Regions from separate parts of the [Clostridium] colinum genome, predicted to be linked through region 1. Evidence: predicted binding sites of a transcription regulator. Region 1 holds the regulator's gene; the other holds the start of a gene.
The links. The regulator HrcA, encoded in region 1, represses chaperone genes, less so after heat shock. The targets are predictions, from matches to a motif close to TGTTAGCACTCNNNNNNNNNGAGTGCTAACA.
Positions count from the first base shown of each region.

Region 2: the regulator HrcA is predicted to act here: its motif matches at 3,843-3,873, upstream of groES (co-chaperone GroES).

Region 1 covers NZ_OW712331.1:96,363-112,057, reverse strand. Annotated here, with positions in the region: gene NBW53_RS00540 (COG1361 S-layer family protein) at 1-96, opposite strand, end outside; gene NBW53_RS00535 (ABC transporter ATP-binding protein) at 114-794, opposite strand; gene NBW53_RS00530 (SurA N-terminal domain-containing protein) at 882-1,874, opposite strand; gene NBW53_RS00525 (helix-hairpin-helix domain-containing protein) at 2,091-3,737, shown strand; gene NBW53_RS00520 (globin domain-containing protein) at 4,049-4,486, opposite strand; gene NBW53_RS00515 (stalk domain-containing protein) at 4,819-5,385, opposite strand; gene NBW53_RS00510 (hypothetical protein) at 5,615-6,907, shown strand; gene hrcA (heat-inducible transcriptional repressor HrcA) at 7,261-8,295, shown strand; gene grpE (nucleotide exchange factor GrpE) at 8,313-8,867, shown strand; gene dnaK (molecular chaperone DnaK) at 8,905-10,743, shown strand; gene NBW53_RS00490 (TIGR01906 family membrane protein) at 10,796-11,437, opposite strand; gene dnaJ (molecular chaperone DnaJ) at 11,517-12,671, shown strand; gene NBW53_RS00480 (M23 family metallopeptidase) at 12,744-14,405, opposite strand; gene NBW53_RS00475 (S-layer homology domain-containing protein) at 14,422-15,695, opposite strand, start outside.
Region 2 covers NZ_OW712331.1:687,498-703,192, reverse strand. Annotated here, with positions in the region: gene tsf (translation elongation factor Ts) at 1-639, opposite strand, end outside; gene rpsB (30S ribosomal protein S2) at 736-1,455, opposite strand; gene groL (chaperonin GroEL) at 1,799-3,418, opposite strand; gene groES (co-chaperone GroES) at 3,466-3,750, opposite strand; gene NBW53_RS03370 (DNA-3-methyladenine glycosylase family protein) at 3,994-4,863, opposite strand; gene NBW53_RS03365 (hypothetical protein) at 4,947-5,183, opposite strand; gene NBW53_RS03360 (deoxycytidylate deaminase) at 5,187-5,642, opposite strand; gene NBW53_RS03355 (TrmH family RNA methyltransferase) at 5,648-6,427, opposite strand; gene NBW53_RS03350 (potassium channel family protein) at 6,444-7,097, opposite strand; gene NBW53_RS03345 (TrkH family potassium uptake protein) at 7,113-8,510, opposite strand; gene rpsO (30S ribosomal protein S15) at 8,716-8,976, opposite strand; gene NBW53_RS03335 (Spo0E family sporulation regulatory protein-aspartic acid phosphatase) at 9,101-9,265, opposite strand; gene lgt (prolipoprotein diacylglyceryl transferase) at 9,258-10,145, opposite strand; gene yfmH (EF-P 5-aminopentanol modification-associated protein YfmH) at 10,169-11,395, opposite strand; gene yfmF (EF-P 5-aminopentanol modification-associated protein YfmF) at 11,392-12,633, opposite strand; gene sigG (RNA polymerase sporulation sigma factor SigG) at 12,643-13,416, opposite strand; gene NBW53_RS03310 (stalk domain-containing protein) at 13,521-14,999, opposite strand; gene NBW53_RS03305 (hypothetical protein) at 15,055-15,423, opposite strand; partial or broken gene NBW53_RS03300 (PTS transporter subunit EIIC) at 15,662-15,695, shown strand, end outside.

The DNA of each region.
Region 1 (15,695 bases):
ATTAGAAGCTTGATCTGATGATTCACTTGCAAAAGCTAGTGAAAAACTGCTATTTATAAAAATAATAGCTAATAAAAATATTTTTAAAAATTTCATATTATGTCTCCTTTATACTATTCATTTTGGTTATATATAACTTCTTTTTTAGGGTTTTCATTAGTCTCTATTTTAATTATATGCCCATCTTTTAAATATACTATTTCATCAGCATATTCTGCTATTTCTAAATCATGTGTAACAATTATAAGAGTTTGATTATGTTCTCTTGATTTACTTGTTATAAGGTTCATCATTTCATATGTTGTTTTTGTATCTAAATTACCTGTTGGTTCATCTGCAAATATTATTTCTGGATTATTTACAAATGCTCTAGCTATACTAACTCTTTGTTGTTGTCCTCCACTCATTTCTGAAGGCTTATGCTTTAGCCTGCTTTCAAGCCCTACTGCTTTTAGCATTTCTTTTGCTCTTTTTTCTCTAGTTTTTTTGTTTATACCCATAAAAACAAGAGGTAATGTAACATTTTCAAGCGCTGTTAATGTTGGTAAAAGGTTATATGCTTGAAAAACAAACCCAAGGTATTTTTGCCTAAATATAGCAAGCCCTTCTTCATTCATTTTTTCAATATTTTTACCTTTAAATATTATATTTCCTTTTGTACATCTTTCTAACCCTGCTATCATATTTAACAATGTAGATTTACCAGACCCAGATGTGCCTAAAAGACAATATATTTTACCTTTCTTAAAATTTATACTAATATTGTCTAAAGCAACTATTTTTTCATTACCCATAGTATAAATTTTAGAAAGATTTTTTATTTCTATTATATATTCTTCACTATTATCCAAAACATCACCTCCAAATTTTTAATAATTATATCATATATTCGACAAAATTTCACTATTTTTTTGTACTTTTATATTACTAACCCAATTTTTGGTTTGAAGACTATATATTTCACTTTTTTTATCTAAAATATAATCTTCTCTAATAATTTCTTCTATTTCATTTACATTAGGCTTTATTATTTTATTTATTTTAAATATATAAAATCCATCTCTATCTTCTATTACACTACTTATACTTTTTTCACTTAATTTATAAATTTTATCTTCTATATTTTTATTAAACATATTTCTTTCTAAAGTTATATTTTGATAAACCTCAATAAAAGGTTTTTCTTTTATATCTTTAAAATTTGTATTAAAATTAATACTTTTAGCTATATTTTCTGCTTCTTTTTTAGCATCAAAAGTATCATTATTTTTTATAAAAATATAATCTAAGTTTATTTTATTAATAATATTAATATTTTTTTCCATATAGTTATTAAAATATTTTTGAAAGTCCTTTTCATCTACAACAAAACTATCTGTTATATATTCATATACTTTTTGTTCTATTAACATTTCTCTTTTAAATTTTTTGCATATATCTAATGGTATAATAACATTAGGTTTACGGCTTTCTATATCTTTTTTTACTAATATAGCTTCTTTATCACAATTTTGTTTTTCTTCTTCTGTTAAAAATATACCTAAATTATTAGCTTGATAAACTACAGATTTTAAAAATATTATATAATCTATTGTATTATTTTTAGCTACCTCTTTAGCAGGTATCCCATCAAAATCTGTTTCCCATATATCTACACCACCTATTTCTTCAAAAATCTTTTCTTGTTCATCTAAATATAATAAAAATTCTTCTTTTGATATGTATTCTCTATTAATTTTTAAAACATAATCTTTACTTTTATTAAAATATTTAAACGTATATAAGATGCCTATAAAACTTATAACAACTAAAATAAAAATAATTATATAATTTCTATATTTATAATATTTTTTGCCTCTTTTATGCTTTCTCATATTTCTCACCTATATATTAATTATTATATAAATTATATAATATCATATTTTATAATTCAAACTTTTTTAAAAATTTTAATATAAATGTAATGTATTTTAAATTTTTTATAGAAAAAATATATTTTTTTTGATATAATATAATTAATTACGTGTAAAATTACATATTTTCTATATTTTACACTAATAAAAAAATTTTATTAAAATATAGGTGATATTATGAAATTTTTAAAAAATACAATTTTAAGTATTTTAATCTTTAGTATGATATTTTGTTTTAATATACCTACATATGCTAAAGAAATTAACGAAATAACTGAAAACAATATTTCTGCTACTGTTTTACAAGTTTTAGATGGAGATACAATACAAGTTAAACTGCCAAACAATGATACAGCTTATGTTAAATTAAAAGGAGTAAATACAAAAGGCTTTGATACAAGTTATGAATATTTAACAAGCTCTTTGTTAGGTCAAAATGTTACCCTTACAAAAGATGGTTATTCTTATGACGGTAGTAAATTTAACTATATGATAGTATATTGTAACGGTAGAAATATAAATAACGAACTTATACAAAATGGATATGCTGTAATAGACACTTCTCAAGGAAAAACTAATTCATACAACAATCTTTTAGCTTCTCAAGATAGTGCAAAACAAAATTCACTTGGTATGTGGAGATTTGAAAACAACAATTACTCTAGTATTACTGGCTCTAGTAGTAGTAATATTATACAAACTAATGATAAAGTAAACATTAACACTGCTACAAAATCTCAGTTAGAAAAACTTTTAAAAGGTATATCTAGCGACCTTTCTAGAGAAATTATAAAATATAGAGAGAAAAATCCTTTTTCTAACATACAAGAAATAAAATTTGTTAAAGGCTTTACTAAAAAAATATATGACCAAAATAAACACGCTTTAACAGTTTGTACAAATATTAATAAAGCTAATGAATTTGAATTAAAAACATTAAATGAATTATCTGATGACAATATTCAAAAAATAATGAATAAACGTGATAAAAAAGAATTTACTTCCGTTAGTGATTTATCTAGTGTTATATCAAAAGATACATATAACAAAATATCTGATTATATATCTACTAAAGATGTATCTAACATTGATGTAAGCAAAAGTTATGCTAGAGCTAATATATCCTTATCTAGTAAATATTATCTTACAAATGCTGATGTTTCTTATTATTTAGCAGATGATATTATAAATTATAGAAAAAATGGATATACATACAAAACTTTAATGGAAATTTCTAAGCTTGGCACAAATAATATTACTGAACAAGATATACATTATTTACAAGACAACCTTAATGTATTTACCAACTTAAATACAGAAAATATACACGAATTAAACTCTGTATTTAGTAAAACAAATGCGGAAAAAATCAAAAATAAAAAGTTTTACCAAAAATCTGAAGTAAAAGATATAATAGGTTCAACAGATTATGACAAATTTAAAGATGCCCTTTGCGTTGATAAAAATAAAGATGAATATGTAAACATTAATACTGCTACAAAAGAACAAATGTATGCTCAAGGTATAAATTCAACAGAGGCCTACAACATAATACAAAAAAGACCTATAAGACATTCAGGTCAATTACCTTTTAATGTGTCGCATATTAATAATAAAATTAGCCTATATACAAATATAAATACAGCATCTAAGCTAGAACTTCGTTCGTTAAACAACGGTATTTCAGATACTTTAATAGATAAAATTATTAAATATAGAGAAGATGATAATTTTGGTTCTTTACAAGAGTTAGAAGAATTTTTTAAAGCTAATAATGCTTCAAATGTTTATAACAATATTAAAAGTTATATTGTAGTAAGATAAGTTTATATAAAAGTCTATCTAAATTTTAATAGATAGACTTTTGAGCTACTGTATGAAAAAAGCTGATTTCTTGGCACAAGGGCTAAAGCCCCTAAAAATCTAGCTTTTTACACAATCCAAGGCAAAGCCCCGTCTTGTGATTAGAAATTTTATGCAAAGCATAAAAATAAAAAAATTAATCCCAAATATCTTGTCTACAATTTAAGTCTATCTAAATTTTTATATACTAATTGTGATAGCTTTGTTAATATGACAAAAGGTTGTAGACTTTGTGTCTACAACCTAACTATATATATTAAAATTTTTAAATATTATTTTTTAGAATCATACATATCTTTTTCTACATTTATAAATACATCAGCTAAAACATTATATGTTTTTTCCCAAGCTTCCATAACTTCGTCTGTTGCAGCATCTCCTAGCATATCCTTTATAGCTATAAGTAAATTTTTACCAACTATTGGATAATGTTCTGCTAAAACACCAACTTCTACGTGTCTTTCTCCAATAGATTTTACCGCTGGCATAATAGCTTCTAAATTATCAATATTTTTAGCTGCCGCTAAAATAGCATTAGCAAGTGCTACTGGTTGTTCTCCTGATTTTTGCTTATCCATATCAAACATAGGTTTAACTTCTGGATTGTTTTCAAACATTGTTTTGTAAAAATATTTTGTAATTTCTACTCCTCTTTCTTGTAAAACAGGAACTGTACTTTTAATAATTTCAATAGTTTTTGAATCTAACATAAAAAATCCTCCTTAAAATATATAATAACAATTATTTATTTCAATCTTTATAAATATATTATCATACCCAACTAAAAAAGTCAACATTGTTTTGACATTATTTTATATAAATTGATTTTTTTTAATATTTTAAAACAAAATAATTTATAAATTTAGTTTAAAAATTATTATTATAATTAATAATCAATTTTTTGAATACTTCCGTATTCAAAAACAGGTATTCCTAAAATTTATCAAAATTAAGTCATACCTTAATTGTAATAATAAAAAAATAAGGATATAGCTATACTATATCCTTATATAAATTAATCTTATTTAAAATTTTAATAATATTAATCTATATCAAAATCTTTAACTTGTCCAGTTAAAGCATTAACTTCTACTTCATAAATTTTATTATTTTTAGATATTTTAAAATCATATGTTGGTAAATCATCATTGTCATTAATATCTGATTCTTGAGAAATAACATTTCCACCACCAACAGCTTTAATAGCTGCATTTTTAGCTGTTTCTATACTAATTAATTTTTTACCTTTCCAACTATTGTTAGAAGAAGATGTTGCCCCTTGTTTATTTGGTGTAGAATTATTATTTACTGGTGGTAAATCTGTAGGTTCACCGCTATTATTTACATTATCATTTGTATTTATATAAATAGTTTTTGTATTAGAATCCCAAGAAATTTTGTGTCCTAATGCATCACTTACAGTTCTTAACGGAACATATGTTGTACCATTACTTACAAATGCAGTGTTTCCTTTTCCTGTATCAACACCATTTACAATAAGGCTTTTTATAGAATAAACTGCTTGCATATTTACCATATTAGCAGCAAAAGCTGTAACAGAAGTTGTTATAATACCTCCAATTAATAAACCACTAATAAATTTTTTCATATTAATACCTCCCAATATTTTTAATTACAATATAAAAAACGTAAATTTTTTAAAAAAGTTTTGTTTATAAGTAAAAAATTTATTTATCCATTTATTAAACTATACATATTTATAGTAATTTACTATGCTTTAAAAATTTTTGTAATATTTTTTTAATTTTATTGTAATTATTTTTAAATAAATTTAATGTATAATATTTATTAATAAAAAAATTAAAGGTGATATTTTTATGAAAATTTTCAAAATAAATCTAATAAGCTTAATTTTTGTTATTTTTTTATTTAAATGCTCTACTTTGGCAGATAATCTTAAAATTTATTCTACATATACAGTTAATAACCTTACAATAACTAGTTATAGTAAAAGTTGGACCAAAAATATGTTAAAAGATTTATATGCAGAGCTTTTAAATAATTTCCACGGAGAAGAATTTGACAATTTAAGCGATATATATATATACCCCAACTCTCCAGAAGGGGTAAATGGATTTTATTATGATAATATATATCTAGAAGACAATGAATATATATTAGGCAATAATGCCTATATTAATATCTATAATGGAGATAGACTAAATACCATTCCTAAAATAGCCTATATACTATCTCACGAGTATGGTCATCATTATATGACTTATAATTTAATGAAAACTGAAAATATATATTATCATAATTTAAAAGATTCAAACTATGTAAACATTAGAAAATTAGAAGGTAACCCTGTTATATATGATGTAAATAAAAAAGATTATTTATATCATTGGGACATTATGGAAATAATGGCAGATGATTATGTTCAACTTTTAGGGTCATCTACTGCAAGAAAATCTTATGATTTTAAATCTGTAGATGAAATATTAAAAAATAATGAAAAAAATTATGATAATATACATAGTTTTAATCTAAAGCCTCAATTAAATCCATATTTGCCTTTAGCTGCAGATGTTGCTGGATTATACAATTATTTAATATCTATAGGTGGGTTTACTGTGTCCCAACCTAAAATACCAAATAAACCAAAATTAAATGATATTACTGGATATATAGGTCTTAATAATGAACCAACATATAACATAACTTGGGATAATCCAAATAAAAATGAAACTTTTGAATATACTTTAGTTATATATCCAGATGATAACCCTTTTGTAGTATACCCTCTAAAAACTATAACATCAAAAGAGCCTTTAAATGTTACTTTTGGAAGTTATAGTATAAAACAAAAAGATGGTACAATAAAGTCTATAACTCAAAAATATGAAGGCATATATACATTAAAGTTATATTATAAAGATTCTTTGGGGTTTATACATTCATCCGAACCTCGAGAATATAATTTTACTGAAATTAATAAAAATATAATGTCTACTAATAGTTCTAAAAAACAAGTGGATAAAAAAGCTGAACCAAAACCTAATAATATAATAAACGAAAAACCTAGTGCATCACCAGATAATAAAGTTATTGGTCCAAGTCATAGTGGTTCATTGTCAGATTTATTTAGTTTAGTATCTAAAGATTAATAAAAAATAATATAAATTAATACTTATTTAGGCTATCAAAAATTGATAGCCTTTAACTTAGTCTAAATTTTTAAAATTTATAATAGTATTTTAATTAATTTTTATATTTTTTGCATTTTATAGTTATTATAAGGATATAATATATATAATATTTTATTATTAGTATTAAGACTATACATTTTTTGTATTATTTTTGCTTTTAATGTCTAATAATATAAAAAATATTTAAAAAAATTATAAAAAAATACTTGACAATTTTTAAAAATAGTGATAAGGTTATGTTAAGTTGATAGCACTCGTAAATGTTTAGTGCTAACAATTAAATGTTTTTTGTTCCTAAGGAAGTGGTTTTTTTGAGATTAAATGATAGAAAAATTAAAATATTAGAAGCTCTTATTACAGATTATATAGAAACCGGAGAACCTATTGGATCTCGTACAATTGCCAAAAAATACGATTTAGGTATTAGCAGTGCTACTATAAGAAATGAGCTAAGCGACTTAGAAGATTTAGGACTTGTGATACAGCCACATGCTTCTTCTGGACGTATACCTTCTGACAAAGGATATAGGTTATATGTAGATACTCTTATGGAACATAGAGACCTTAGTAAAGAAGAAGTAGACTTTTTAAAAGATATTGTTGTAAACAATATAAATCATATGGATTATCTTATGGAACAAACTGCTAGAGCTTTATCTACTCTTACAAATTATGCAACAGTTATTAGTAAGCCAAAAGTTGAACAAGAAGAAATTAAACATATTCAACTTGTTCCTTTAGACGAAAGTTCTATTATTGCTATTGTTATTACAAAAAATAAAAATGTAAAAAATTATATAATACCTGTAGATAAAGAATTTTTTGTACAAGATTTATTAAGTATAGCTTCTACTATAAACAACATAATTAACGAATTTTCCTTAGATGAAATTAAAAATCAAATTAATAAAGATAAACAAAATATTATATCTGAAGGAGAACAAATAATAGTTAAAGTTTTTGAACAAATATTTAAAGACGATAACGAAGAAAAAATTAAGTTTTATACAAGTGGTATAAACAATATATTAGATTTTAAAGAATTTAGTAATATAGAAAAAGCTAAACCAATTTTTCAATCTTTAGAAGAAAAGGATATGCTTATAAATATATTAAGTGGCAATAATGAAAATAACAATTCTATCCAAATACTAATAGGCGGAGAAAACTCTGTTGAAGAATTTAAAGATTGTAGCATTGTAAAAACAGAATATAAAATAGCTGGTGCTACTGGAACAATAGGCATTATAGCTCCAACTCGTATGGACTATGCAAAAACTATTAGTCTTTTAGATGAAATTGTTAAAAATATAAATAATGTTTTAAAAACCTTATCATCTGATTGAGGAGAAAGGAAAATGTAATGGAAAAAGACATTGAACAAAACGAAATAACTAAGCAACAAGATGAAGATACACAAGAACAAATAACTGAAGAAATTGTTGAAGAATTAAGCCAAAATGACTTAAAAGATAGACTTGAAAAAGCAGAAGCATCTTCTAAAGAATATTTAGATAAGCTCCAAAGAAGTATGGCAGAATTTGATAATTTTAGAAAGAGAACAAATTTAGAAAAAGCCTCTATGTATGAAAATGGTACAAGAGATGCTATTGAAAAATTACTACCTATATTAGATAACTTTGAAAGAGCAATTTTATCTACTACAGATGAAGATAAAGAAAGTGCTATGTTTAAAGGTATAGATATGATATTTAACCAAATGGTTGAAACATTTAAAAATATGGGTATAGAAGAAGTTGCCGGTGTTGGCGAAAGCTTTGACCCTAACATACACAATGCCGTGCTTCATATAGAAGATGATACATTAGGCGAAAATGTTGTAGCCGAAGTTATGCAAAAAGGATATAAATATAAAGATAAAGTTATACGTCCTAGTATGGTTAAAGTTGCAAATTAATTAAATATATAGATATATTTTTAAGGAGGAAATAAAAATGGGAAAAATTATTGGTATAGATTTAGGTACAACTAACTCTTGTGTTGCTGTTATGGAAGGTGGTCAACCTGTTGTTATAGCTAATAGCGAAGGTGCTAGAACTACTCCTTCTATTGTAGGTTTTACAAAAACTGGCGAAAGATTAGTAGGAGAAACTGCTAAACGTCAAGCTGTAACAAATGTAGATGGTACAGTTATTTCTATTAAAAGACATATGGGTACTGACTATAAATTTGAAAATGATGGTAAAAAATTCTCTCCTCAAGAAATTTCTGCAATGATTTTACAAAAACTAAAAAAAGATGCTGAAAGCTATCTTGGAGAAACTGTTACAGAAGCGGTTATTACAGTTCCTGCTTACTTTACAGATAGTCAAAGACAAGCTACAAAAGATGCTGGTAAAATTGCTGGTCTTGATGTAAAACGTATTATTAATGAACCAACAGCTGCTGCATTAGCTTATGGTCTTGATAATGAAAAGGAACAAAAAATAATGGTATATGACTTAGGTGGTGGTACTTTTGACGTATCTATTATTGAAATTGGTGATGGTGTTATTGAAGTTTTAGCTACAAGTGGTAACAATCACTTAGGTGGAGATGACTTTGATGAAAAAATTATAAGCTATCTTGCAGAAGAATTTAAAAAAGCTGAAGGTATGGACTTAAGACAAGATAAAATGGCTATGCAAAGACTTAAAGAAGCCGCAGAAAAAGCTAAAAAGGAATTATCATCTGCTACTACAACAAACATTAACTTACCATATATTACTATGAATCAAGATGGACCTAAACATATTGATTTAACTTTAACTAGAGCTAAATTTGAAGAACTTACTCACGATTTAGTTTTAGCTACATTAGAACCCGTTAGAAATGCTTTAAAAGATGCCGATTTAGAAGCTAGTGATTTAGATAAAGTATTATTAGTTGGTGGGTCTACAAGAATACCTGCTGTACAAGAAGAAGTTAAAAAAATTACTGGAAAAGAACCTTTTAAAGGTATAAACCCTGATGAATGTGTTGCTCTTGGTGCATCTATACAAGGTGGTAAACTTGCAGGAGATGAAGGCGCTGGCGGTATATTACTTTTAGATGTTACTCCTTTATCTTTAGGTATAGAAACAGCAGGTGGTGTTTCTACTGTATTAATACCAAGAAATACTACTATTCCTACTAATAAAAAAGAAACATTTACAACTTATGCTGATAATCAAACTGCTGTTGATATTCGTATAGTACAAGGTGAAAGACCTATGGCTAGAGATAATAAAGAGCTTGGTCAATTTAAATTAGATGGTATTGCTCCTGCTCCACGTGGTATACCAAAAATTGAAGTTACATTTGATATAGATGCAAATGGTATTACTACTGTTTCTGCTAAAGATTTAGGCACTGGTAAAGAACAAAACATAACTATTACTTCTAGCACAAATTTAAGTGATGAAGAAGTAGAAAGAGCTATGAAAGAAGCAGAACAATATGCAGAAGCAGATGCTAAAAGAAAAGAAGCAGTTGATGTTAAAAATGAAGCTGAAAGTTTAATTTTCCAAGGGGAAAAAGTTTTACAAGATATAGGCGACAAAGTATCTGAAGAAAACAAAGCTGAACTTCAAAAAGAAATAGATAACTTAAAAGCAGTATCTAGCCCAATGGTTGCAGAAACTATGAGCGAAACAGATACTCAAACATTAAAAAATGCAACAGAAAGCTTTACAAAATTTATAAATGACTTTTCAACAAAACTTTATCAAGAAGCCGGTGGCAATCCTAATATGAATATGGGAGATATGGGTAACCAAGGTGCTACAAATAATGATGATATTATAGATGGTTAATTAAAAATAGTGAAATACCCTCTAGCCTATGGTTAGAGGGCAAATCACTATTTTAACGTTTACGGTTTATAAACTTATATATTATATATAAAAATAATGAACCTAATAATACAAAGATAAAAATAACTATACTGCAATTTTTAAAAAATTCTTGTGGTAGTATATTTATAATAGGATCTTTTTTTGTGTCAAATATCCAATAATCATTATTAAAAAATATTTTATGAAATATTTCAAAATATTTATCAAAATTAATATAGCATATTATAGCTAATAAAGCAGGTATAATAACACAGTTTATAGAACATTTTTTTAAAAATATACTATCTTTTTTCTTATAATAAAAGTAAATTATTATAGCTAATATTATTAAAATAATTATACATATTAAAGACATAGCATTAAATATATTTTTAACTTCTTCAAAATGTATTTTGCCTTGTGTAGAATAAGCTAAAGTTGGAAGATGAAACTCTTTATTAGAAAAAGGAAATAAAAATTCTAACATAGCATTATAGTTTAACTTTATTTCTTCTAATGAATAGCCTGTTTTTTCTACTAATTTTAAGTATTTAATATGTAAATAATAAAAATATTTATTTGATAATAAAAATATAATTGCAGTAAAAATAAAAATATAAATAAATAAAATACTCGTAAATATAGTTAAAATATAATTTGAAAGTTTTTTCATAAACAATCTCCTAAATTTATTATTTTCTATTATATTTTACTATATTTTTCATAAATAGTCATTAAAATTTAATTGGTAGGTGAAAATTTTGGGAAAAAGAGATTATTATGAAGTGTTAGGCGTAAGTAAAGGAGCAACAGATTCTGATATAAAAAAAGCATATAGAAAGTTAGCTAAAAAATATCATCCAGATGCTAACCCTAACAACCAAGAAGCTGAAGCTAAATTTAAAGAAGCAACAGAAGCATATGAAGTCCTTAGTGATGAAAAGAAAAGACAAACATATGACCAATTTGGACATTCAGCTTTTGATGGTAGCGGAGGATTTTCTGGCAGTGGCAACTTCTCTGGTATGGATATGGGAGATATTTTTGAAAGTTTCTTTGGCGGCAGTGGATTTTCAGACATATTTGGTGGAGGTTCATCAAGAAGAAGAAGAGGTCCTTCAAGAGGAGCTGATTTACAGTATAATTTAACAATAAATTTTGAAGAGGCAGTTTTTGGATGTAGCAAAGAAATATCTTTTCAAGCTGATGATAAATGTGACAACTGTAATGGTACTGGTGCTAAACCGGGTACACACCCTCAAACTTGTCCAACTTGTGGTGGAAGTGGCCAAGAAAGAGTTATTCAACAAACAATGCTTGGTTCTATGACAACTGTTATAGAATGTCGTACTTGTCATGGAGAAGGTAAAATTGTAAAAGAACCTTGCTCTGTATGTAATGGTAAAGGTAAAGTTAGAAAAACAAAAACTATAACTGTAGATATACCAAAAGGTATAAATGAAGGACAAAGTATTAGAAAAGCAGGTATGGGAGCTCCAGGAGAAAAAGGCGGACCTAATGGAGATTTACTTATTGCTATTAGCGTAAGACCTCATAAAACATTTGTAAGACAAAATAATGATATATATGTAGAAGTACCTATATCTATTGTTCAAGCTACACTTGGTGATGAAATAAAAGTTCCTACAATAGATGGTGAAGAACTATATACAGTAAAAGCAGGTACACAACCAGAAACAACTGTTATGCTTAAAAACAAAGGTGTATTTAATGTGCGTAACCCTAAGCTAAGAGGTGACCAAATTATAAAATTTAAAGTAATAGTTCCTACAAAAGTTAATGACAAACAAAAAGAACTTCTTATGCAGTTTGCCTCTGAAGATGGAACTATCCCAACTATAAAAAAAGAAAACTTTTTTGAAAAAGTAAAAAAGCATTTTGATTAATAAATATTGAATATAATAAAAGCTATGGAAAATTTTCCATAGCTTTTATTTAAATACAAAGTATTAAAAAACTTATTTTAAATAGTTTAATGGATTTTGAGCAACACCATTTTTTAATACTTCAAAATGTACGTGGTTACCAGTGCTATTACCCGTGCTACCAACATAACCTATAACTTCACCTTGTGCAACTTTTTGTCCAACAGATACTGCATTTTTACTATTATGTGCATATACTGTTTGATATCCATTGCCGTGATTTATTTTTACCATATAACCATATCCACCGTTGTTCCAACCTGAAAATACAACTATGCCACCATCAGAAGCCTTAATAGGCGTACCTGCTGGGCAAGCTAAGTCTATACCATTATGCATAGCCCCCCATCTATATCCAAATCCAGATGAAAATCTTCCTCTAACTGGATATACAAAACTACCAATAGATTTTTTAGGTGGTGTATTTAATGTACCTACTTCAATTTTTTCTACCGTAGGTTCTACCAAAACTTTTTCGGATACAACTTCTCTTTTTTCTTCAATACCATTAATTTTTGTTACCTTTGCAGTAACTTGCTTGCTACCATCTTTACCAGCTTTTAAAACTTTTTTATAAGTTTTATATTCTTTATCATTTTTTACTGTTTCAACTTTTTTAGGTATAGTTTCAGTATAAACCGCTTCTTCATAAGTAGCAACAGATAATAATGGAACTGGAACAACAAGATTTATTTTACTACCTATCTTAAGAGGTGTCGTTTCTGTAATATTAGGATTAACACTTAAAAGCTTTTTTAAAGTTATGTCATTATTTATAGCTATTTCAAAAAGTGTATCTCCTTTTTTAATTTCATACTCTTTGCCTTGGTCTACATTAGATGTAAGTATAGATAAAACTTCTTCATTTGACATAACATCTTGTTCAGCTACATATTTGTTTTCTATCTTAACATCTTCTACAAAAGTTGGCTCAGATACTTGTTTAACATCTTTATTTATATACTTATTTTTTATACTATTTAAAATTTGGTTAGCCTCTTCTTTATTTTTAACAACAGCTATCGGCTCACCTTCAACTGTTATAACAGATGCCTCTACTTTAAATGTAAATGCTTTAGCTACTTCTTTAGTGGCATCTGTTACAGACATAATCTCTTCTTTAGATGCTCTAACTGGCTTAAATATAACTTCTTCATTTACTTCAACATTAGCCCCAGCCTCTTTAGATAACTCATCTAATGCTAAATTCTCAAGGTCTTTGGCAGATTTTAATTTTTCATTAGTTTTTATTATACCTACCATTTTATCTCCAACATAAATTTCTTTAGCATTTTTATGAGTTAAAGCCCATATAACAATACATACTAAAATAATCCCTAAAATTGTAATTGCTATAGGTTTAGGTGGCAATTTATCTTTACCATTGCTAGAATTATTCAAATTTATATTATTGCTATTATTATCATTAGAATTTAGTTTAACTTCATTTTCATTTACAGAATAAAACCTATTTATTATATTATTTTTAAATTTTGACAATATACTATTTTCATTCGATTTATAAAAATCAATATTTTTTATTATATTATCTTTTGTAGTTAAAACTAAGTTTGTTTCTTTAAGATTTGCCCTATTATCTATATTATTTTTCAAGGGAAAATCTATTATATTATTTTGTTTTTCATTAGTTTTTTTATCTTTACTAAAGTTTTCTTTATTAAGATTAACCGACATAAAGAACCTCCATTGTTTATCTTGACACAATATTAATATTTGAAGCAATATTGTTTATAACATCTTTTAAAACAACATAAACTTTATTACCCTTTTTCAAATCATTAAAAGATATATTTCTTAAGCTTTCATAGTCAAAAAATATAGTGTCTTTATCTATATTAGCTTTCACAGTAGCTTTTCCTGTTAAATCTTGTGTTAAAATAGTTATATAATTACTATTTATTTCTATAATTTCACCACTAAAGCTTTTGTTTTGCTTTCTATCTAAAATATTTATAGCATATACCTCTGAGCTATCTAAATATAAATCAACACTATCTAATATTCTAATTGAATAAATATCTGTGCTAAGGTTGTCCACATAGTATGTATTTATATTATTATTAGAATCTTCTAGATCTATTGTAGAAAATTTATCATTTATTTTTATAGCCTTTATAGTACCTTGTTTTTTAGATATATCCCCTTTTGCTTTAATATTTGAAATTTTATCTTTATTTACATTTACTGTAACTAAATCACCTATTTTTAATTGATTAGCCAAAACAATTTTGTCATTTCTAATTATTTTTGCATTTTCTAAAAAGCCCATTTCAAATATTTTATTGTCTGTAGTTTTTATAGTTATTTTATTGTTATCTTTTTCTATTATAGTACCTAAAAACAAAGCATTATCATCTTCTATTATTATTTGGGTAGCCATTTTATTCTCTAAAACAACTGTGGCTAAGCTATTTTCTTCTATATTGTTAATAGTAACACCATTTTTTGTTATTTTACAATTTTTAGATAAAGGTATAATTTCTATTTTTTCTTTAGAATAAAATCTATTATCATATATTTCTTTATGAGATAATCCAACACAATCATTAGAAATGTTTTTTATTATTCCATATATTTTTGTGTCATTAGTTGGTGTATTTTCTACTTTTAGATTAGTTTTTATATCTATTTTGGTAACTAAATTATCTTCTATAACTATTTCTGCATTAGTATTAGGTGTTATATTTTCTAAAAATGAAATATTATCATCTATATATATTTTTACATTTTTATCTAACACATAAATTTTAGTTTCATTATCTATTTTTACTTGTATAGAATTATTTTGTAAAAAAACATTTTGGATATTAACAAATCTTGTTTGTATATTTTGGTTATTGTTTAATGTTTTCAAATCATTAACTTTAATTTCTATATTTGTATACTGTAAAAACTTATCTAATATAATAGAAAGTTCTGCTTTAGTAACAGCATTTTTAGGTAAAAAATTATTATCTTTTGTAG
Region 2 (15,695 bases), 590 kb from region 1:
TTCTTTCTCGATAAAATCTGAAGGTACAGCTTCTTTATTTAAAAATTCTGGGTTCATAGCTGCAATTTGCATAGCAACATTTTTACCAGCTTCTACTAATCTTTCATCTCTAGATTCTGTTTCAAATTCAACTAAAACAGCTACTTTACCACCAGCATGTATATAAGATACTAAAAAGCTATTTCCATTATTTACAACTTTTTCAAAACGTCTTATAGTAAGGTTTTCTCCAATTGTAGCAATGTTTTGAGTTAAAATAGAAGATACTGTTTCATTGCTATCTTCATTCCATTTTTCTTCTAATAATGCTTCAACAGTAGTAGCATTTGAAGATATGATTTGTGTAGCAACAGATTTTACAAAATTTTGGAAAACTTCATTTTTAGCAACAAAGTCTGTCTCACTATTTACTTCTAATAAAACACCTACTTTATTATCATCTGTAATGTGAGCAAAGCTAACACCTTCAGCAGCAATACGTCCTGCTTTTTTAGCAGCAGTAGCAAGACCTTTTTCTCTTAAAACTTCAATAGCTTTTTCAATATTACCATCAGTTTCCACTAATGCCTCTTTACAAGTGCTCATACCTGCACCAGTTATTTCTCTAAGTTCTTTAATCATAGCAGCAGTAACAGCCATTTTAATTACCTCCATAAGTTATATTATTTACTTTAAAAAAGCCTAGCCCAAGAGGGCTTAGGCATAATTTTATTTTAATATTTATATTTATTTAAATTATTCTGCAACTTCTTCAGTAGCTTCAGTCATAATTTCACCTTGTCTAGCTTCGATAACAGCATCTGCTATTCTACCAGCAATAAGCTTAACAGCTCTAATAGCATCATCATTACCTGGTATTACGTGGTCTATTTCTTCTGGGTCACAGTTAGTATCAACAATACCAACAGTAGTAATGTTTAAGTTATGCGCTTCTTGAACAGCTATTCTTTCTTTACGAGGGTCAACAATGAAAATAACCTCTGGTATTTTTTTCATTTCTTTAATACCACCAATATTTTTATCAAGCTTTTCTTTTTCGTGCATAAGTTTAGCAACTTCTTTTTTAGGTAATAAATCCATTGTACCATCTTCAATCATTGCTTCAAGGTCTTTTAATCTTTGTATTCTAGTTTTGATAGTTTCAAAGTTAGTAAGCATACCACCTAACCATCTTTCGTTTACGTAGTACATACCACATCTAATAGCTTCTTCTTTAATAGAATCTTGAGCTTGTTTTTTTGTACCAACAAATAAAACTTCTCCACCTTCTTTAGCAATGTCAAAAACTGCTTGATAAGCATCTTCTACTTTTTTAACAGTTTTTTGTAAATCTATGATATAAATACCATTTCTTTCAGCAAAAATATATTCTGCCATTTTAGGGTTCCAACGTCTAGTTTGATGTCCAAAATGAACCCCAGCTTCTAATAATTGTTTCATTGAAATTACGCCCATTTTAATTTCCTCCTATGGTTATTCCTCCATAAGCCTTGTTTAAGACTTAAAAAGCACCCCTTAAACTAAATAGCTTATGTGTGTTATATTTTTCCTTGTGATTATATCATAACATTTAACATATTGCAAGTACTTTTTTATTTTTTATAATTACTATTAAAAATATACTTAATTAAATATATTTTTATTATATATAATATTTTTCATTTAATTAAAATATAAAAACAAAAAAGTTGTATACTATTTTTAGTAATATTTTTTATATCACTAAAACAGTATACAACTAAATTAAATAACTCTTATATTTATTTAATTTAATTAATAATAACTAAATTTTATTTTATTACATCATACCCATTGGATTTCCGCCTGGCATCATTGGTTCTTCTTTTGTTATATCTGCAACAACAGCTTCTGTTGTTAAAACAGTAGAGGCAACACTATTAGCATTTAATAATGCACTTTTTGTAACTTTAGCAGGATCTAATATACCTGCATCTATCATATTTACAAATTCACCTGTTAAAGCATTAAATCCATAATTAGCTCCTTTTCCTTTAACTTGGCTAACTATAACAGAGCCTTCAAGTCCTGCATTATTTACTATTTGACGAAGAGGTGCTTCTAAAGCTTTAAGTATAATATTTGCTCCTGTTTTTTCATCTCCTGTAAGTTCTTCTACAATTTTAGATACTTCTGGTATACAGTGGATATAAGCAGAACCACCACCACTTATAATACCTTCTTCAACTGCTGCACGAGTAGCTGCTAAAGCATCTTCCATTCTTAATTTTTTCTCTTTAAGTTCCATTTCTGTTGCTGCTCCAACTTTTATAACAGCAACACCACCTGCAAGTTTAGCAAGTCTTTCTTGTAATTTTTCTTTGTCAAATTCTGATGTAGTAGCTTCTATTTGCTCTTTAAGTTGATTTACTCTGCTAGTTATTAAGTTTTTATCTCCAGCACCATCAACTATTATAGTATTTTCTTTGTCTACTTTAACTGTTTTAGCACGTCCAAGCATATCCATTGTTGTTTCTTTTAAATCAAGTCCTAATTCGTCTGATATAACAGTACCACCTGTTAAAATAGCTATATCTTCAAGCATAGATTTTCTTCTATCTCCAAATCCTGGTGCTTTAACAGCAACACAATTAAATGTACCTCTTAATTTATTAACAATAAGAGTAGTTAAAGCTTCGCCTTCTATGTCTTCTGCTATAATTAAAAGTCTTGCTCCTGTTTGAACAATCTCTTCTAATATTGGTAAAATATCTTGAATGTTAGATATTTTTTTATCTGTTATTAAAATATATGGGTCTTCTAGCTCTGCCACCATTTTATCCATATCTGTTGCCATATATGCAGATAAATATCCTCTATCAAATTGCATACCTTCTACAAGGTCAAGCTCTGTATGCATAGTTTTACTTTCTTCTACTGTGATAACACCATCGTTAGACACTTTTTCCATAGCATCTGCAATCATAGCTCCTACTTCTTCGTCTGCTGCAGATATAGATGCAACTTTTGCAATATGGTTTTTGCCATCTACTTTTTGGCTCATTTCTTTTATTATTTCAACTGCTTTTTCAGTAGCTTTAGACATACCTTTTCTTAAAATAATTGGGTTTGCACCAGCTGCTATGTTTTTAAGTCCTTCTTGTATCATAGCTTGAGCTAAAACAGTAGCTGTTGTAGTACCATCACCTGCTACATCATTTGTTTTTGTAGCAACTTCTTTTACAAGTTGAGCTCCCATATTTTCAAAAACATCTTCAAGCTCTATTTCTTTAGCTATAGTAACACCGTCATTTGTAATTAAAGGTGTGCCAAATTTTTTATCTAAAACTACATTTCTACCTTTAGGTCCTAAAGTAACTTTTACTGTATCTGCAAGTTTATTAACACCTGCTTCTAAAGCTTTTCTAGCATCAACACCATATTTAATATCTTTTGCCATCTTAAAATATCCTCCTAAAAAACTATATTTTTATAATCTGTTATAAATTATTCAACAACTGCTAATATATCACTTTCTTTAACTATAATATATTCTTCTCCGTCAACTTTAACTTCTGTTCCAGAATATTTAGAATAAAGAACTTTATCTCCAACTTTAACTTGCATAGGTACAATTTTACCATCAACAGTAGCTCCAGGTCCAACAGCTAATATTTCTGCTTCTTGAGGTTTTTCTTTAGCACCTGCTGTTAAAATAATACCACCTTTTGTTTTTTCTTCCGCCTCTAAATGTTTTAAAACAACTCTATCTGATAATGGTTTAATATTCATTTTTTTACCTCCAAAACATTATTTATGTATTAGCATATTTATATGTATATTTATATATAATTTATGCTTAATACCTCTATATTAAATTAAATTATTAGCACTACTATTTATGGAGTGCTAACTATAACTATATACTAATTTAATATATAATTTTATGCAATATCCATATTTAACTAAATTAACTTGTTTATAATATTATATATAATATAATCTTTTATTTTCTTTATTTATCTTTTATTTTCTTTATTTTTTGCCTGTTCCTATTTTTTCACTTCTAGCATAATAAAATAAATATTGTTGAGCATATCCTGCCAAATCTCCCCATTTTTCTTTAGCAAAATTATGTATTTTTTGTATTGATGTGTCTTTTTCATCAAAATAAAAATATTCCATAACACGTTTTACCCAAACATCTGTTGGAAAAACATCATTCTTTTTTAATGAAAATAATAAAACACAGTCTGCAACTTTTGTTCCAACACCTTTTATTTTTAAAAGTTCATTTTTAGCATCTTGAGAAGGTATATTATATAATTCTTCTAATTTTACTACACCATTTTCTATATTTTGTATTGCATCTAATATGTATTTATCTCTAAATCCTGTTTTACATAGCTTTAGCTCTTCTGGTGTTGCTTTTTTTAATTGTTCTATTGTTGGAAAGATATAATAATCGCCTTCTTTTTCTCCATATTTTTCAGATATATTTTTTATAACTTGCTTTATCATAGGTATACGGTTATTTTGAGATATTATAAAAGATATAAGACATTCAAAAGAGTCTTGATTTAAAATTCTTATACCATCTGCATATTCTATTGCTTTTTTTACAATCTCATCATTTTCTAATTGTTTTTTTATTTTGTTATAGTCTGTTTGTAAATCAAAATAATTTATCCATATTTTTTCAAAATCGTCTTTTGTACAAGGATAAAATTCTACCTTATTATCAATTTGTCGAATATTTAAAACTTTTCTGTTTGCAATTATTGTATAATGCATATTTTCTATTTTTTCAAATCTAAAACATTGTCCACATTCTAATATTTCTTCTATATTAAAACTTTCAAAATCTGTCATTATTATTTTACCATTTTCTTCAATATACTTCATATTTTCCTCCTTAAAAATTTAAAATAAATATTAAATAAATTCTTATAAGATTTACCTCATAAGAATTTTAATAAAAATATATTTTATACTGACATTGAATTTCCATATTCTATCCCTTTATCTGTAAGAGATAACTTAACTTTATCTTCTGACATAAATTTTACAATAACTAATCCGTTATCCTCTAAATATTTTATTGCTTCTGTATATTTTTTCATCATTAAACAAGATTTAGATTCAAATCTATATGTATAAACATCTCCACCACATAAATAAGATTGATATGCTCTTTCAAAAATAGTTGTTGTTAATTTATTCATATTTTACTCCTTATCTTTAAATAATACAAACTCTATATTTGACATTTTTATAAGTTTATCACTAAGCTCATCTGGATATTTGTCTATAGAAACAATACGTTTTATACCTGCATTTATTATTTGTTTCAAACACATAGAACAAGGACTATGCGTTATATAAATAGTGCCTCCTTTACAAGATACACCATTAGACGCACATTGTGTTATAGCATTATTTTCTGCATGTAAAGACATACACTCTTCATAATTTTTACCACTAGGTATATTTTTATCATTTCTAATACATTTATTAATTTCAAAACAATCTAAAATACCTTTAGGAGCACCATTATATCCAGTAGATATAATGCTATTATCTTTTACTATAACAGCTCCCACCTGCCTTCTAAAGCAAGAAGCCCTTTTAGCAACAACTTTAGCTATTTCTATAAAATATGTATCCCAGTCTATTCTTTGCAAAGATATCACTCCTTTAATCTTTGACTTAAAACTTCATAAAAAATAATAGCAGAAGATATAGACGCATTCATAGATTCTACATTGCCAACCATAGGTATTTTTATAAGCTTATTAGCCTTATTTTTATATTCTTCTAATACACCATTTGCTTCATTACCAATTAATATAGCTACTGACTTTTTAAAATCTATATTGTAAGGTGCTTCTCCTCCTTCTAAATATGTACAAACTATATCTACATTATTATTTTGCAAATATTCTATTAAAATAGATACATTTTCATTTTCAATAATAGGAATATGAAAAATAGACCCCATAGTAGCTCTTATAACTTTGTCATTATATAAATTTACACACCCTTTAGATAAAAATATAGCATCAACACCAAGTGCCTCTGCTGTTCTTACAATAGTTCCCATATTACCAGGGTCACATATTCTATCTAAAATAACAAAAAAGCTATTATCTTTTATTTTTATATTTTTTAGGTCATTTTTAGGTATATGACAAATAGCCATTATACCTTGTGGATTTATAGTATCACTAATTTTCTTAAATATATTATCCGATACTACTATATTTTCTGAGTTTTTATATTTTTCCATATTTAATATTTGATTATAAAATTTTTCAGAAAAAATATAACTTTCTATCTTTATATTAGAAGGTATTTCATCTATAATACGTTCCCCTTCTATATAAAATTTTCCTGTTTTTTCTCTTTCCTTTTTTTGTTTTAATTTTATTATATCTTTAATTATTTTATTTTTCTCGCTTGTAATCAATTTTTTCACCTAAATATTAATTATTTATTTTTTGAATAACATCATTTCTACCTACTACTACTAATATGTCTTCTTTTTGTATTATCTCATTTGGTAAAGGTGATACTATTATGTCATTATGTCTTTTTATAGCTACTATATTTAATCCATATTTAGCACGAATATTACTATCTAAAATAGACTTACCTATCCAATTTTTATGTGGTTCTATTTCTACAATTGCAAATTTATCGGATAAATTTATATAATCTATAATGTTTGTTGTTATAAGTGTATTCGCTATTCTAACGCCCATATCTCTTTCTGGAAATACAACTCTATCTGCCCCTACTTTTTCTAATATAGATTTTTGTATCTCATTTTTAGCTTTAGCTATAACAAAATTAGCTCCTAACTCTTTAGCCATCATAGTAGCCAATATGCTTCCTTCCATATCTTCACCAATAGCAACTACTACTACATCAAAATTATTTATTCCAAATTGGTCTAAAACGTGAACATCTGTAACATCTGCTTGTATAGCATGACAACCATATTTTGACATTTCATTTACTATTTCTATATCTTTATCACAACATAAAACGTCACAATTATTTTCTATTAAAGTTTTTACTAAACTTTGTCCAAATCTTCCTAAACCAAGAACTGCAAATTGTCTATTTCTTCCCATTTTATCCTCCAAATATTATCCTACAATTATTTTTTCTTCTGGATAATGTATAACATTTTTTTTGTTAGGTTTTCTAAATGATAATGCTAATATTATTGTTATAGGTCCAAGCCTTCCTATAAACATACAAAGTATTATTACAATCTTACCTATAAATGATAAACTAGACGTAACACCTGTAGATAAACCAACTGTTCCTAAAGCTGAAACTACTTCATATAAAATATCTATAAATTCAAATTTAGTGCCTATGCCTTTTTCTGTTATAGTCAAAATTATTGTAGCAATAAAAATAAGTGTCATCATCATCATAATAATTGATAATGCTTTTTGCATTGTAGATATACTTATAGTCTTTTTAAATGCTGTTATACAGTCTTTACCTTTTATAACAGATATAACTGCTAATACCATAACACCTATAGTTACTGTTTTTATACCTCCAGCTGTTCCTCCAGGAGAACCACCTATTGCCATTAATATTATAGCCAAAAATTTTGAACCGTAGTTTAAATCTACTTGTCCTATTGCATCAAATCCTGCTGTTCTTAATGTAACAGATTGAAATGTTGATGCTAATATTTTTTCATCAATTCTTATATTTAATAACGTTTTAGGGTTGTTATATTCTATAACAAATGTTAAAATAGCTCCTAATATAATTAATATAACTGTCATAGTAATAGTTATTTTAGAATGAACAGACATTACAAATAATTCTACACTCTTCTTTTTTAACTTTGCTATTTTATATTTAATCCATTTTCCAATATCTAATAAAACAGTAAACCCTAAACCACCTAATATAATTAATAACATTATAGTTATATTTATAACATAATCTGTCTTATAAGGAACTAAGCTGTTATCGCCTAATATATCAAATCCAGCATTACAAAAAGCTGATATAGAATGAAATATTCCTTTAAAAATACCTTTTATAAAGCCATATTCTGGTATAAACTTAATAGATAATATTAAAGCTCCAATACCCTCTATTAAAAACGTTACTTTTATAATCTTTTTTAAAAACATTACCATACCTTTAAAAGTTGATAAATTAAAAGATTCTTGTATTAATATTCTTCCTCTTAACGTTATTTTTTTACCAAGCACAACTAATATTATAGTAAATAAGCTCATAAAACCTAAACCGCCTATTTGTATAAGTATTAAAATTACTATTTTTCCAAATAAAGTCCAATAATTAAAAGTATTTACAACTACAAGCCCTGTAACACAAACAGCAGATGTTGCTGTAAACATAGCATCAATAAAACTAATACTCTCCCCATTTTTACTTGCTATTGGTAAACTTAATAACATTGCACCTATAATCATTACAATAAAAAAACTAAAAACAATAATATGTGATGGACCAAATCGAAAAAAACCTTTTAATTTAAAATTCACTATTATCTCTCCTTTTCTATAGCAATTTTATTATAACATATTTGTAATATAAGGCAATATTTTTTTATATAATTTATTATTTTTTCCAAAAAACTATTTTTAAATAAAAATAGTTTAAATTAATATAATTATTAATTATTTTCTTAAAATTTTACAACAAAAAAAGGATTTAATAGATTAATATCTATTAAATCCTTAAAATAAATTATTTTCTTAAACCTAATTCTGCAATTAACTCACGATATTTAACTATATCTTTATTTTTAATATAATTTAAAAGACCTTTTCTTTGACCAACCATTTTTAAAAGCCCACGTCTAGAATGATGGTCTTTTTTATGAGTTCTTAAATGATCTGTTAAGTGGTTAATTCTAGCTGTTAATAAAGCTACTTGAACCTCTGGAGACCCAGTATCTTCTGGATTTCTACCAAACTTTGCTACTATTTCTTTTTTGTTAAATTCCATTTTAAATTCCTCCATAAAATAAATAAACTCCTAATGCTAAGAAAAGGTTGGAGTATCCATTTTCTGAACATAGGTTATCACAAACATATTATCATAAAAATTTATCTTTTGCAAGTATTTATTTTTAAATTGTATCTATATTATATGTATAGTATATATTAATTAATTTATCTAATCTAATGCTAGTTTTTAATATTCTTTCTTTGTTATCATTATTTTCTATTTGTTTATTTAATATATATCGAACATCTTCTATTTTTTGTATTATACCACTTTTTATTTTACTCACTCCTTTTCAATAAAATATCCATATCACTATAGTTTTTACTCTTTTTCAAATTTATGATAAGGTATATTGTAAATACTATAACTAATATACCAGATAGAACTTGAGAAACTGGAATATTAGTATTCCATATCATAAGAGAATCTGTTCTCATACCCTCTATCCAAAATCTACCCATACCATATCCTATAAAATATATAGCCATAAGCTGACCATCAAACTTTTTACGTTTTCTAAATATAAGTAAAACTATTAAAACTCCTATATTCCATAAAGATTCATATAAAAATGTTGGGTGGACTTGTATATATTCAGCACCATTTATATTTATAACTTTGTCTAACACATCTTTAGGTATGCTAGATACTTGTTCTTTTAAATATCTCATAGCAAATAATGAATCTGTATATCCACCAAAGGCCTCTCTATTTACAAAATTTCCCCATCTACCCATTATTTGACCTATTATAGTCATAAAAGAAAATGTATCTGCCACCTTAAAAAAGTTTTGCTTTTTTACTTTACATAAAACTATACCAGATAAAATACCCCCTATAATTCCTCCATATATAGCTATGCCACCATTTCTTATAGAAAATATTTCATTTAAATGGTCTTTATAGTAATCCCAAGAAAATATTACATAATATAACCTTGCAAATAAAATAATTATAATTGATGATATTATAACAGCATCTGTATAAAAATCTATATCTTGTGCTGTTCTTTTAGCTTCTTTTAATGTAACAGTAAGCCCTAAAACAACACCACAAGCTATAATAATACCATACCAGTATACATCTATACCAAAAATAGTAAATGCAACTCTATCTAGCTTATCAATTTTTATTCCTAAGTTTACAAACCATATTTCTGGCGTCAAAATAATCCCCCCTAATTTTTATTTTAGTTTATAACACTTAAATATGCATCTTTTTCAAAATATTCTAAAGATTGTTGTATATTTTCTAATGTTACACTTTCTAATGATTTATAATAACTTTTTATATTAAACCCATTAGAAAAGTAATCTGCCTCCATAGATACAATATTGTCTATAATGTTAAACCTTCTTACAAAATTTCCTATATGTTTGTTTTTTATTCTATTAAAATCTTCATTAAAAATGCCATTATTTTTAACTTTATTTATTTCTTCATTTATATACTTTACAATTTCTTTAGGATCTTTAGAAATACCAGAAAATATATATGATGCATTTTCATCAAAATTATTAAAGTCAAACCCAAAGGTATCATCTATTATACCTCTACTGTATAACTTTTCATAAAATAATGAACTTTTTCCAAAAATAATATCTAAAAATAATTTGTTAGCTACTATTTTATCAAATATTGTACCATTTTTTTGAAAATTTTTAAAGCCTATATTGAAAATTTTTTGATTTATTCCCATTTTCTTTTCTACATAGTTTGACATATTTTTATATTTTTGTTCATATTTTTGTATAACTCCTGTCTTTTTTTCATTTATATTTAAATTTTTTAATATGCTATTTTCTATTTTTATTTTATCATCTAAATCTCCACAACATATTATTATACAATTATCTTTTGTATAAAAACTATTATAACATTTATAAATCATATCTGAATTTATATTTTTTATATCTTCTACACTTCCTGCTATATCATTTGTTATAGTATTATTTTTATCATACATTATTTTCATAAGGTTGAAAAAAACTCTCCAATATGGGTCATCATCATACATTTTTATTTCTTGTTCTATTATGGGCTTTTCCTTTTCTACATTTTCATCTGTAAAATGTGGTTTACTAACAAGATTTAATAATTCATTAAAATTTTCATAAAAATTGTCAACACAATTAAAGTAATATGTTGTTGATAAAAAGTTAGTATATGCATTTACATTTGCTCCTAACTTATTAAATCTATCAAAAACATTATAATCTTTTTTTTCAAACATTTTATGTTCTAAAAAATGTGCTATGCCAGCTGGTAAATTTATATTTTCTCCATCAATTTTTATATTATTATGCATAGACCCATATTTAAAACAAATCATAGCTTGTTTTTCTACAAAATGTTTCTTAGGTATAAATGCTAAAGTTGTTCCATTTATATTTTCATATATAATATTATCTATCAATTTTCATCACCTTTCATAAAATAACAAGTATCTAGCCATATATTTTTAAAAGACTTTTGTATGTCCTCTTTTTTTACAGATTTTATACTATCTAATATTTCATCTATATTCATTTTCACATTAGCTAAATAATTAGTATAATAATAATCTATTGTAGAAGTATTATAATCTACTATAGACTTATATTTTTTACAAAGACTGCTTATTGCAACCTGTATATGATTGTCATCAAAATTTCCATTTACAACATTTTCTACATTTTCTTTTATGTTGTTTATAGCTTTTTCATAATTATCAAAATCTACTCCACTTTGTATAAATACTATTCCTTTAAACATTAATATAAAAGAGTTAATGTAATAGCAAAGACCTTCTTTTTCTCTAACATTATTAAAAAGCATAGACCCAGAGCCTCCGCCTAAAATTTCATTTCCTACTAAAAGTCCTATAAAATCTTTGCTACTAGCCTCTACATTTGTTCTAAATGCCATACATAGCTTACCTTGTGTTATATTAAATTTTTCTATTACATTTTTTTCTTTTATTTTATCTTTATATACAAAATCAAAATTTATATTTTTACAATTTCTTTCTTCTATATTAAAATGTTTTTTTACAAGATTATTTACATCTCTTTCTTGTATATTTCCAATAACTACTATATCCATATTAGAAGTTTTTAAAATATCTTTATAATGCATATAAAGGTTTTTATTATCAATTTTATTATTTTCAATATCTTCTATATATCCATCTGCTAAAATGCCAAATTTTTCATCTTTACACATAATTTCTAAACATCTGTCTTTAGCAAGTTCTTTTTTATCATTTTGTCTAGAGTATATTGTATCTATAACTAATTGTTTAGATTTTTCAAAATATTCTTTTTTAAATCCTTCATTTTCTACTAAGGGGTTTAATATTATTTCTTTTAAAAATAAAAATGCCTCTTCTAAAGACACTTTATCTTCTGAAAATTCTATCAACACTTCAATTATTTGATTATCACCTTTTTTTAATATATCGCTATGAATATATGCTCCATACATTTCTTCTATTTTTATATTTATATCTCTTATAGTTTTATATTTTTCACATCCCATAGTTAAAATTTTAGATAAAATAGAATTATAAGTTACATATTTTCTATCTAAGCTTTGTCTTAAAAGAAAAGCAATACATATAGTTTTAAATTTATCAGTATTTATAACTTTTACATTTATACCATTATCTATCATTTTTATCTCCTACATATATTTACGCATATTTTTTAAAGCACTTTTTTCTAATCTACTAACTTGTGCTTGGCTAATATTTATTTCTTCAGCCACTTCCATTTGAGTTTTACCCTCAAAAAATCTAAGTTTTATAATATATTTTTCTCTTTCATTAAGTTTTTTCATAGCTTCATTAAGACTAATATTTTCTACCCATTGGTTATCATTGTTTTTATCATCTTTAACTTGGTCCATAACAAAAATAGAATCACTTCCATCATTATATACTGGTTCAAACAAAGATATAGGCTCTTGGATAGCATCTAAAGCTACTATAATGTCTTCTTTATCTATGTTAAGTTCCTTAGCTATTTCTTCTATGGTAGGCTCTTTACAATTTTTATTAATAAGCATTTCTTTTGTTTGTAAAGATTTATAAGCTATATCTCTTAAAGACCTACTAACTCTTATAGAATTATAATCTCTAAGGTATCTTCTAACTTCACCTATAATCATAGGAACTGCATATGTGCTAAGTTTAACACCTTGATTTACATCAAAATTATTTATAGCTTTTATAAGCCCTATTACACCAACTTGAAATATATCATCTATATTTTCTCCACGATTAGAAAACTTTTTTATAACACTTAAAACAAGCCTTAAGTTACTATATATAAATTCCTCTTTTGCTTTTTCATCTCCAGCTTGAACACGCTTAAACAATTCTTCTTTTTCTTCATTTTTTAATATAGGCAATTTACTTGTATTAACTCCACATATTTCAACCTTATATCCTGACATAAAAAATACCTCCGAAAAATTCCTTATATAAAGATATTTTCCAAAGGTATTAAAATTATACATTTTTTACTTTCTAATTATTTACAGTTAATCTTAAATAATTTTTATTTACTTGAAGGGCTACTTAAATATGGTTTTTCAAAAGTATATAAAGAAGTTGCAAAGTTTATTTTGTTTTGTTCTATTTGTTTTTCTACATTTAATATACCAAGCTCTGCTTGTTTAACTTGATTTAAAGTTGCATTACCACTAATATAATTTGCCGCCACTTTGTTATATTCATCAATTGATTTTTCTAAATCTCTTTTTAAAGTTTTGTCTGTATCTCTCATTTTTATTAAATTATCATAACTACTTCTTAACTGGTTTTCCATATTTGTTTTAGCATCTTCTAATTTTCTTTGAGCTGTTTTTATATCATTATCCGCTTTAATTTTATCTTCTTCAGATAATGTGTGACTATAATTTTTTCTTATTTCTTCTAATCTTTCTAAATTCTTTTTAAGTAACTGGATAGATATATCTCCTTCTTTAGCTCTTTTTGTGTATGTTTCAATATCTATTTTATCTATTTCATTAAAATCGTCTTTTAATTTTATGTCTACATTTATGTCATAATCTTGACCTAATATATTATTTAATACTTGTTGTTGCGTTTTTAAAGAACTTTTTAATGCTTCTAAATTTAATTTATTATTTTTTTGTGTATCTTTAGCTTGTTTTAATTTATTTTCAGAAATCATACCATATTTATATTTTAATTCTAAAGCTTCAATATTTTTTTCATTTGCTTCAATGTTTTTTTCTAAGCTAGCTATGTTAAGTTTAGTTGTTTTTATATTAGCCGCAGCACTAATAACGCTTAATTCTATACTGTCTTCAATTATTTTTTGATTAATATCTTTGTCTTGTACTTGTGCATCTAAACTATTTATATTTCTTAAAATACTTTCTATTGCTGGGTCATAATAATTTTGTCCTACAATTTTCTCGTTTAAATCAAAAGATACCTTTTTACTATATTCGATAGCATCATTTAAATTTTTTATATTAGAATTTTTACTTTGTGCTGTTTTAACAGCTTCTTCTTGAGATAATGTTTTAGTGTTATCTTTTGTATATAAATCATCTAAATATATGTATCCTTTTTTTCCAGTATTTATTGCTATTTTTTGTTTTTCACTGTCCCATTCCACTTTCATATCAAAAGCTTCACATACAAATCTTAGTGGTACATAAGTGGCTCCATCTATTATTTCAACAGAAACAGGCAAATCTAAATATTTATCATTTAATTTTGCTTTATTAGTATCTACATTTATAATTAATGTTTTATCATCTTTTTTTGCAGTTATTTCTCTTTTTACATCATTCCAATCTACTTTTGCATCTAACATTTCAAATAAATCTCTAAAAGCTACTAATGTATGTCCATCTTTATTTATAACATTAGACTTTATTGGTTGTAACATATTGTCTATATTTACAGAGACATTCTTTTTTGTATATGCATACACACTATTAGATAAAAACATTGTTGATAATGTTGTACAAATTATAAATTTTTTTATGTTCTTTTTCATTTTTCTAATCCTCCTAAGTCTACTAACATACTATACGAAAAATAATATTAATTGTTTATTCTTTTATTAAAATAATATCTTTTATATTTTTTATATGGTTTGTAACTATTGAGTTTTTTGTAATAATACAAATCATATCTTTGCCATTAAATCCTACAAATTCTCCTTCATATACCTTTTTTTTAGAAGTTATTACTCTTATTATCATACCTCTTTTATATATATTCCCTCTAAAAGCTATTGCTTCTTTATGAAAAACTATATAAAAATCCTTAATCATAGAACTAAAAACTTTTATAGGATATTCATAATCACCAAATAATTTTTTAAAAAATAAAAATACTTTTAAAAAAATTAATATAATAAAAGATAATATTATACAAAAAATAATTTCTCTAAATGTTAAAAATTCTATGGTTTCCATAAAATAACACCAACTTTCATAACAAAATTATTATATTTAATTATAACATAAAATAATATGTTTATAAATATCTAAAAATAAATATATTTTTTTATATAATTTTATAACCTTTATACTAAAAAAACTACCTTTATTTTATAATAAATTTTTATCTAAAAATACCATTTACAAAATAAAATTATTATTATATAATGTGTTTAAAAAATATGAAACCGATTTCATAAGGAGAGTGAATAAAATGAATTACAATAATACTGCTAAAGAAATTTTCG